2 regions of the Paraburkholderia sp. JHI2823 genome follow, and region 1 is predicted to be linked to the other one. Evidence: riboswitches for the same ligand, from Rfam matches in the RefSeq annotation. Region 1 holds a riboswitch; the other holds the start of a gene.

The links. A riboswitch is a leader RNA that binds a small molecule or an ion and turns the genes downstream of it on or off. The one in region 1 is predicted to bind cobalamin.
Region 2: linked by a shared signal. The riboswitch ahead of VSR34_RS23820 (TonB-dependent receptor) and the one ahead of cobG (precorrin-3B synthase) in region 1 are both predicted to bind cobalamin.

The regions. Positions count from the first base shown of each region.
Region 1 covers NZ_JAYMRY010000025.1:36,326-40,320, reverse strand. Annotated here, with positions in the region: gene VSR34_RS24215 (precorrin-2 C(20)-methyltransferase) at 1-1, opposite strand, end outside; gene VSR34_RS24210 (precorrin-8X methylmutase) at 2-628, opposite strand; gene cobG (precorrin-3B synthase) at 621-2,018, opposite strand; cobalamin riboswitch at 2,114-2,306, opposite strand; gene VSR34_RS24200 (bifunctional cobalt-precorrin-7 (C(5))-methyltransferase/cobalt-precorrin-6B (C(15))-methyltransferase) at 2,410-3,627, shown strand; gene VSR34_RS24195 (cobalt-precorrin-6A reductase) at 3,624-3,995, shown strand, end outside.
Region 2 covers NZ_JAYMRY010000024.1:67,073-71,067, reverse strand. Annotated here, with positions in the region: gene VSR34_RS23825 (molybdopterin cofactor-binding domain-containing protein) at 1-2,173, shown strand, start outside; cobalamin riboswitch at 2,329-2,511, shown strand; gene VSR34_RS23820 (TonB-dependent receptor) at 2,615-3,995, shown strand, end outside.

The DNA.
Region 1 (3,995 bases):
TTTATTCGGTCTCCGAAGCGAGTGCGTTGACGGCGGCGGCGGCCATCGCGCTGCCGCCGCGGCGGCCGTGCACGACGACGAAGGGCAGGCCATGGCTTTCGGCGGCGAGCTGCGCCTTGGACTCGGCCGCGCCGACAAAGCCCACGGGAAAGCCCAGGATGAGCGCGGGACGCGGCGCGCCCGCGGCGATCATGTCGAGCAGATGAAAGAGCGCGGTGGGCGCATTGCCGATCGCGACCACGCTGCCCGCGAGGTGCGGCCGCCACAATTCGAGCGCGGCCGCCGAGCGCGTGTTGCCCATCTCGCGCGCGAGGGTGGGCACGGTGGGGTCGTCGAGCGTGCAGATCACGGCGTTATGCGCGGGAAGGCGGGCGCGCGTGATGCCGTAGGCGACCATCTTCGCGTCGCAGAGAATCGGTGCGCCGTTCGCGAGGGCCGCGCGGCCCGCGAGGCCGGCGCCCGTGGAAAACGCGAGGTCGGCGACCACGTCCACCATGCCGCACGCATGAATCACGCGCACGGCGAGTTTTTCGAGGTCGGCGGGAATGCGCGAGAGGTCGGCTTCTGCGCGGATCGTCGCGAACGACTCGCGATAGATCGCGTGGCCGTCGCGGATGTAATCAGACATCGTGGGTGCTCCGGGGCTGCTGGGCGAGTGCAAGCGCAGCAGCTTCGATCGTCAGGTTGGGCGCGAGGAGTTGACCAAAGCGCGGGCCAAGGCCGGCTTTGCTGTCTTCACGCCGGTAGAGGTCGTAGCGCTCCGGCGCGCTTGCGAGCAGCGTGAACGGCGCGCGATGCGCAGCCGCGCAGGAGCGCTCGCAGCCGCTCAGGTGGACTTCCGTATCGTCCGGCAAGAGCGTGGCGAGACGCAGTGCGTCGGCTTTCGTGTCGGCGCGGCTTTTCGCGCAGCCCGTCGAGCCGGTGCAGGCGACGAGGCGTGCGAGCGGGTCCGCGTTCGCGCAGACGAGGCCGAGCGCGCGCAGGCGTTCGAGCGTGGCGGGCATGGCGTGTCCGGCCACGTTGGGCAGCAACAGGCCCTGCCAGGGCGTCACGCGCAGCGTCGCGTCGCCGTGTTCAACTGCGAGGTCGGCGAGCGCATGCAGTGTGTTCGAGTCGATGCGGCCGAGTACGGGCTGAGCGCCCACGTAGCCGCTGCCGTCGGCGTGGAGCGCGTGAGCGCCGAGGCGCAAGCGGGCATCGCTCGTGGCGCCTCGCCATGCGTGCGACGGGGCGTCGTCGCGCATCAACGCGAATTCGCCGTGCTCGCGCGCGCGTTGCAGCAGCGCTTCGAGCGAGTGTGCGGCCAGTACGTCGCGCATGCGTGTGGCGTTCGCGTTAGCGAGATCGAGGAACGCATGGAGCAGCGCGCGGATCGATGTGCAGACTTCTTCAACAGCGAGCGCGCCAACCGGCGGCTCGCTTGGGCAGCCTGCAAGGCCCAGAACGAAGCGCACCGTCGCGCCATGCTTGCGCGCGGCGAGCCAGATGTCGTGCGGATGCTCGAGCATCGCAAGACGCTCGCCGCCGTCCAGTTGCAGCGCGAACTTCGGCGAGAGCGCGGCGAAGCGCGGCTCGCGCTGCATCATGTCGATGAGCGCCTGGGCGAGCGCTGTGGTGTCGCTCGCGGCGTTCGGATCGAGCCCCGCGAGCGGGCTCAGCATCACGTTGCGCAGTTCGTCGGCGGCGCAGGCGCGCTCGACCGGGCTCGTGGCGTCGATGCCGGCGGGGCCAAGGCCCGCCACGATCAGCATCGCGCTCAACGCCGCTTCCTCGCCCGCGCGCACGCCGCGAATCTGCACGTTCGCGCGATTGGTCAGTTCGAGCACGCCGCTTGCGTGCGCCCGCGCGGCATCGGCGAGGGCGCGCGAGTGCGCGGCGTTCAGCACGCCGCCGGGGAGACGGATGCGGCACAGGCCGCCGTCGCGCGCGGCGACCACGCGCACGAGCCCGGGGCACGCCGAAGGGCGGACCGCGGCGAGCGCAGCGAGAGGCAAGACGGGCTTCGTTTCGTGTTTCAAGGGAATACCGGGTAATCGACGCGCGAGAGCGGCGCGCTGCCCGCGGGGCATGCGGGCAACGGCTGCGGTATCGGTACACCCCGCCCGATATGGCTTCGCACGAATAGTCGGCCGGCAGGTCTCCTGGCTCGCAGGTCGTGGACCGCATCGGCCTTCCCGGTGAAGCCAGTGGCTCGGGTGGATGCGGTCTCGCTGCTCACAGTCGCGGGGGCGGCCACAGCTTGCTGTGTTCCCTTTTATGCCTCAAGGCTTTTGGGCCTTAAAGGCGCCGGCGGACACGGTATTATGCCCGTTTTCAGGCGCGCTCCGCCCCGCAATCGGGTCGCGGGGCCGTGGCTGCGCAGAGAATCGGGCAACAGCGCGAGCAAAGGCGGGAGAACGAATGCAGGGCATGCAGGCATGGCTGACTGTGGTGGGCATAGGCGACGACGGCTATGCGGGGCTCGGGCGCGACGCGCGGCGCGCACTCTTCGACGCGGCCATCGTGACCGGCGGCGCGCGCCATCTCGCGATGCTGCCGGCGCGCGTGCGCGCGCGGCGTGAGCCGTGGCCGCAGCCCTTCAACGTCGAGGCGCTGCTCGCGCATCGCGCGTCGAACATGCCCGTATGCGTGCTCGCGAGCGGCGACCCCATGCTGTTCGGCGTGGGCGCGACGCTCGCGCGGCGCCTGGCACCCGGCGACATGCGCGTGTTGCCCGCGCCGTCGTCGCTCTCGCTCGCGGCGGCGCGCATGGGATGGGCGTTGCAGGACACGGCGATGGTTTCGCTCGTCGGCCGCCCGCTCGATGCGCTGCGCCGTCATCTCCATGCGCGCTCGCGCGTGCTCGCATTGAGCGCGGACGGGCGCACGCCGGCGGCGCTCGCCGCGCTGCTCACCGAGGCGGGCTTCGGCGCGACGCGTCTTGCCGTGTTCGAGCACGTGGGCGGTCCGCTCGAGCGCCGCGTCGAAGGCCGCGCCGATGCCTGGCACGTCGACGAAACCGCGGCGCTCAATCTCGTCGCGTTCGAATGCGCAAGCGACGCTGCCCACACCGGGGCGCGCGGCTGGACGCTCACGCCCGGCCTGCCCGACGACGCGTACCGCCACGACGGCCAGCTCACGAAGCGCGACGTGCGTGCGCTCACCCTGGCGCGTCTCGCGCCCACGCCCGGCGCGCTGCTTTGGGACGTGGGTGCGGGCAGCGGCTCGATCGGCATCGAGTGGATGCGTTCGCATCCGGCTTGCCGAGCGATCGCGATCGAAGCGCACGCCGGGCGCCAGCGCTTCATCGAGCACAATCGCGCGGCGCTGGGCGTGCCCGGTCTGCAACTCGTGGCGGGCCGCGCGCCCGAGGCGCTCGCGGGGCTCGCCACGCCCGACGCGGTGTTCATCGGCGGCGGCGTGACTGCCCCTGGCGTGCTCGAGGCATGCTGGGCGGCGCTCGCGAGCGGCGGCCGGCTCGTCGCGAACGCGGTGACGCTGCAGAGCGAAGCGACGCTGGTCGCGTGGCGCGCGCAGCATGGCGGCACGCTCACGCGCATCGGCATTGGCGAGGCTCAGCCGTTGGGTGGCTTCGACACATGGCGTCAGGCCTTGCCCGTCACGCTCTACGAAGTCGTCAAGCCATGACGGCGCGCATCCTGCTGCTGGGGGGCACCGGCGACGCGCTGGCGATCGCCCGTACGCTCGGCGCGCCGCACATCTACTCGCTCGCGGGCCTGGGACGCGTGCCCGCTGATCTCGCCTGCGCGGTGCGCGTGGGCGGTTTCGGCGGGGCGCTGGGGCTCGCACGTTTTCTCGCAGAAGAAGATATCGCGCTCGTTCTCGATGCCACGCATCCCTACGCCGCGCAGATCAGCGCCAACGCGGCGCGCGCCTGCGAAGCCGCGCACGTGCCGTACTGGGCGCTGCGCCGCGCGCCCTGGCAGCCGCAGCCAGGCGACGACTGGCGCATGGTGAACGGCTGGGCCGGCGTAATCGAAGCGCTCGCGCCGTTC
Region 2 (3,995 bases), on a different contig from region 1:
CGATGCGCTCGCCCAGGAAGTCATCGCCGATGAAGGCGCCGCCGTGCACATTGGCAAGGACACCCAGGCACTTGCCGGCAGCCTCAAGACCAATCCGTTCCTCGACGCGTGGATCAAGATCACGCCCGAAGGCAAGGTCACGGTGTTCACCGGCAAGGTGGAGCTCGGCACCGGCGTGCGCACGGCGCTGCTCCAGGTGGCCGCCGAAGAGCTGGACATGGCCCCCTCGCTCATTACGTTCCTCATGGCCGATACGGGTGCGTCGCCGGACGAGGGGCTCACAGCCGGCAGCCATACCATGGCCGACAGCGGCAGCGCGCTGCTCAATGCCGCCGCGCAGGTGCGCGGCCTGCTGGTCGATGCCGCTGCGAAGCACTTCGGCGTCGATGCCAGTGCGCTCGCTGCCAGCGACGCCGTCATTCACGCCCGGGACGGCCGCACGATGACCTTCGGCGAGGCCGTCGGCCTCGTGGATCTGCATCGCAGTGCGAGCTCCAGCTCTCCGCTCAAGGACCCGAAGACGTTCCGGACCATCGGCACGGCGTTGCCGCGGCTCGACATCCCGTCGAAAGTCACGGGCGGCGCGAGCTACGTCCAGGACATGCAATTGCCCGGCATGCTGCATGCACGCGTGGTGATGCCGCCCGTGTACGACGCGAAGCTCCTCGCGTACGACGAAGCCGCGATCACGAAGATGCCCGGCGTCGTGCGGATCGTGCGCAACGGCAGCATGCTGGCCGTGGTCGCGCAAGGCGAATGGCAGGCCGTGGTCGCGCAGCGCGCGCTCTCGGCCAGCGCGCAGTGGTCGCCGGGGCGCGCGTTGCCGGACCCGGCAACGGTGCATCGCGACCTCAAGCAGATCGCTACCCAGCAGATCAAGATCGCGGATCACCATGCGCCGATGGCGCCCGCCGCGAAAACGGTCAACGCACGCTTCATCAAGCGCTATCTGCTGCACGGCTCGATCGGCCCTTCCTGTGCCGTTGCGCATCTCGATGGGAACCAGCTCACCGTCTGGACCCATTCGCAGGGCGTCTATCCGCTGCGCGACGCGCTGGCCGAAATGCTGTCGATGCAAAAGGAGAACGTGCGCTGCATCCACGCCGAAGGCTCCGGCTGCTACGGCCACAACGCCGCGGACGACGCCGCCGCCCATGCCGCGCTGATCGCGGCCGCCATGCCTGGGCATCCCGTGCGAGTGCAATGGATGCGCGAGCAGGAACACACGTGGGATCACTTCACGCCGGCCATGGTGACGGAAGTGAAGGCGTCCATCGACGCGAGCGGCAAGATCGTGGACTGGCATTATGCGCTGTGGAGCAGCTCGCACAACGAGCGCATCGTCAACGCTGGGCGCCTGCTGCCGGCGCGCATGCTCGAAAAGCCTTTCGTTTCCGCGCCGTCCACGCCCATGCTGCAACCCGAGGGCGGCGGCGACCGCAACGCGATTCCGCTGTACACGCTGCCGAACATCGAGGTGATGAACCACTTTTCGCCGACCATGCCTTTGCAGACTTCGGCAATGCGTTCGCTCGGCGCTCATACCAACGTGTTCGCCATCGAGAGCGTGATGGACGAACTGGCGCATATGGCCGGCATCGACCCGGTCGAGTTCCGGCTGCGCCATCTCGACGATCCGCGCGCCGGGGACGTGATCCGGCTTGCGGCGAAGCAGTTCGGCTGGCCGCGTGCGCCGCGCGCGCGCAATCGCGGCGTGGGTTTTGCGTTCGCGAAGTACAAGAACCTGATGGGCTATGTCGCCATTGCCGTCGAAGTTTCAGTGGAGCCCGAGACGGGGCTCGTGAAGCTTGAGCAGGCGGTGGCCGCCGTGGATTGCGGCCAGGTCGTGAACCCCGATGGCGTGCGCAACCAGATCGAAGGCGGCATCGTGCAGTCGGCAAGCTGGACGCTCCATGAAGAACTGCGCTACGACACGCACCGCATTCGCAGCTTCGACTGGGGCACCTATCCGATCCTGCGCTTTTCGTCCGTGCCGGCGCGCATCGACGTCCATCTGATCGACCGGCCAGGCGCGCCATTCCTCGGCACGGCGGAGGCGTCGATGGGCCCCACGGCGGGGGCGCTCGTCAACGCGCTGTTCGACGCCACGGGCAAGCGCGTGCGCGAAATGCCGCTCGCCGGCGACACGCTGAGAAAGCTCATCGAGGTCTGACGCGTGGATTTCCGCCCGCACGGCGCGGCGCGGGCGACACGGCTAGCGCTTGCCGTCCAGCGTGCAAACGCCGCACGATCCATTCGAGCTGCGCGGCGAGGCGCCTTTTCGCCACACTTCCCGCACGAAAGGTTGACGCGCGCGATGCACGCCGATTACCCTTGCGCGCTGATGGTTCCCGGCGACGGGATCAAAAGGGAACGCAGTGAAAGACTGCGGCTGCCCCCGCAACTGTGAGCGGCGAGTCCATGCCAGACAGGGCCACTGGGAAACCGGGAAGGCCGGCAACGGACGGCGACCCGCGAGCCAGGAGACCTGCCATCAGCCGAGTCCAGCAGCCGCAGCGGGCGGGGTGCCCCAATGCGCAAGCACCGCCATGAAGCGGCGGTCGCCCGTTGCGAGGACAGCCCGTGTTCAGGAGCTGTTTCCAGCCATCGCCTCATGAAGTTCCAGCAATTCGTCTTTACCTCCGCCGTGCTCGCGTGCGCATGGCAAGCCGCGCATGCCGCAGGCGTTGCATCGCCCACGCAGGTGCAGCAGCAAGAGCAGCCAGGCGACGACGCCACGCTGCCCAACATCCTTGTCGTCGGCGACGCACAGCATCTGCCGCAATCGTTCGACCAGCGCTACGCGAGCACCCAGGTGCTCACGCGCGAAGATCTCGACCGGCTCTCCCCCATCGAGCCGAGCATCACGCAGGCGCTCGCCACGCTCCCCAACGTCACCGTCTCCCAAAGCGGCGGCCCGGGCGCCTATACGGGCGTGAGCATACGCGGGTCGTCGGCGAGCCAGGTCCCTGTGTTCATCGACGGCATACGCGTGGGCTCGCCCACCACGGGCATCGCGGAATGGGCCGATCTGCCGACCGCCTCGTTCGACCGTGTCGAGGTGATTTCGGGTCCCGCGGCCGCTTCGTTCGGCGCCGACGCCGTGGGCGGCGTCGTGCAGCTTTTCACGCGCCACGCGTCGAATCAGCCGAATCAGACCACGGTCTCGTTCGGCGGCGGCACGAACAGCACCTTCGACACGCAGTTGCGCACCTCGGGCACGATCCCCTCTACCGTGCCGCTTTCCGCGTTGAGCGGCCTCACGTATTCGCTGGGCCTGCACGACTACAACACGGCCGGGATCGACGCGACGCAGCCCTGGGCCTTCGGCCACGAAGACGGCCGTAACCCGTACCACGCGCAGAACCTGGACGCGCGCCTCGGCTACGCGCACGACAACTGGTCGGTCTCGACTTTCGCGCTCTACCACCGCTCCGATCTCTCGTACGACAACCTGGGCGGCAATAACCGCCAGCGCGACAACCAGCTCACGACCGGCCTCGCGTTCCATCTCGACATCACGCCGACCACGCAGTTCGATCAGTCCGTGGGCTACGCGACGGATCGTCAGTTCCTCTATTCGAACGACCCGACGATCCCGACCGACGAGATCGACTCGACGCGCTTTTCCACCTCGACGTCGGTCACGCACCAGGAGAGGGGGCACACGCTCTTCGGCATGCCGCTGGAAGGCGAGACGAAGCTCGCCTACGACTACACGCGCGAGATGGCGTTCCTGCCGGTGGATATACCGGGCGGCCTGCCCGCGCGCAACGATTCCGCCGTGTCGATGCACCAGTCCACCACGCTCGGGGCGCTCACGCTGTTTCTCGCGGGGCGCCACGAGATCGTGCAGGGGCAGTCGGTGAATACGGGCAACGTCGCCCTCTCGTGGGCGATCACGCCCGTTTACACGGCGCGCGTTTCCTATGGCAACGCGTTCCGCCTGCCCACGTTCAACGACCTCTACTATCCGACCTACTCGAACCCCGACC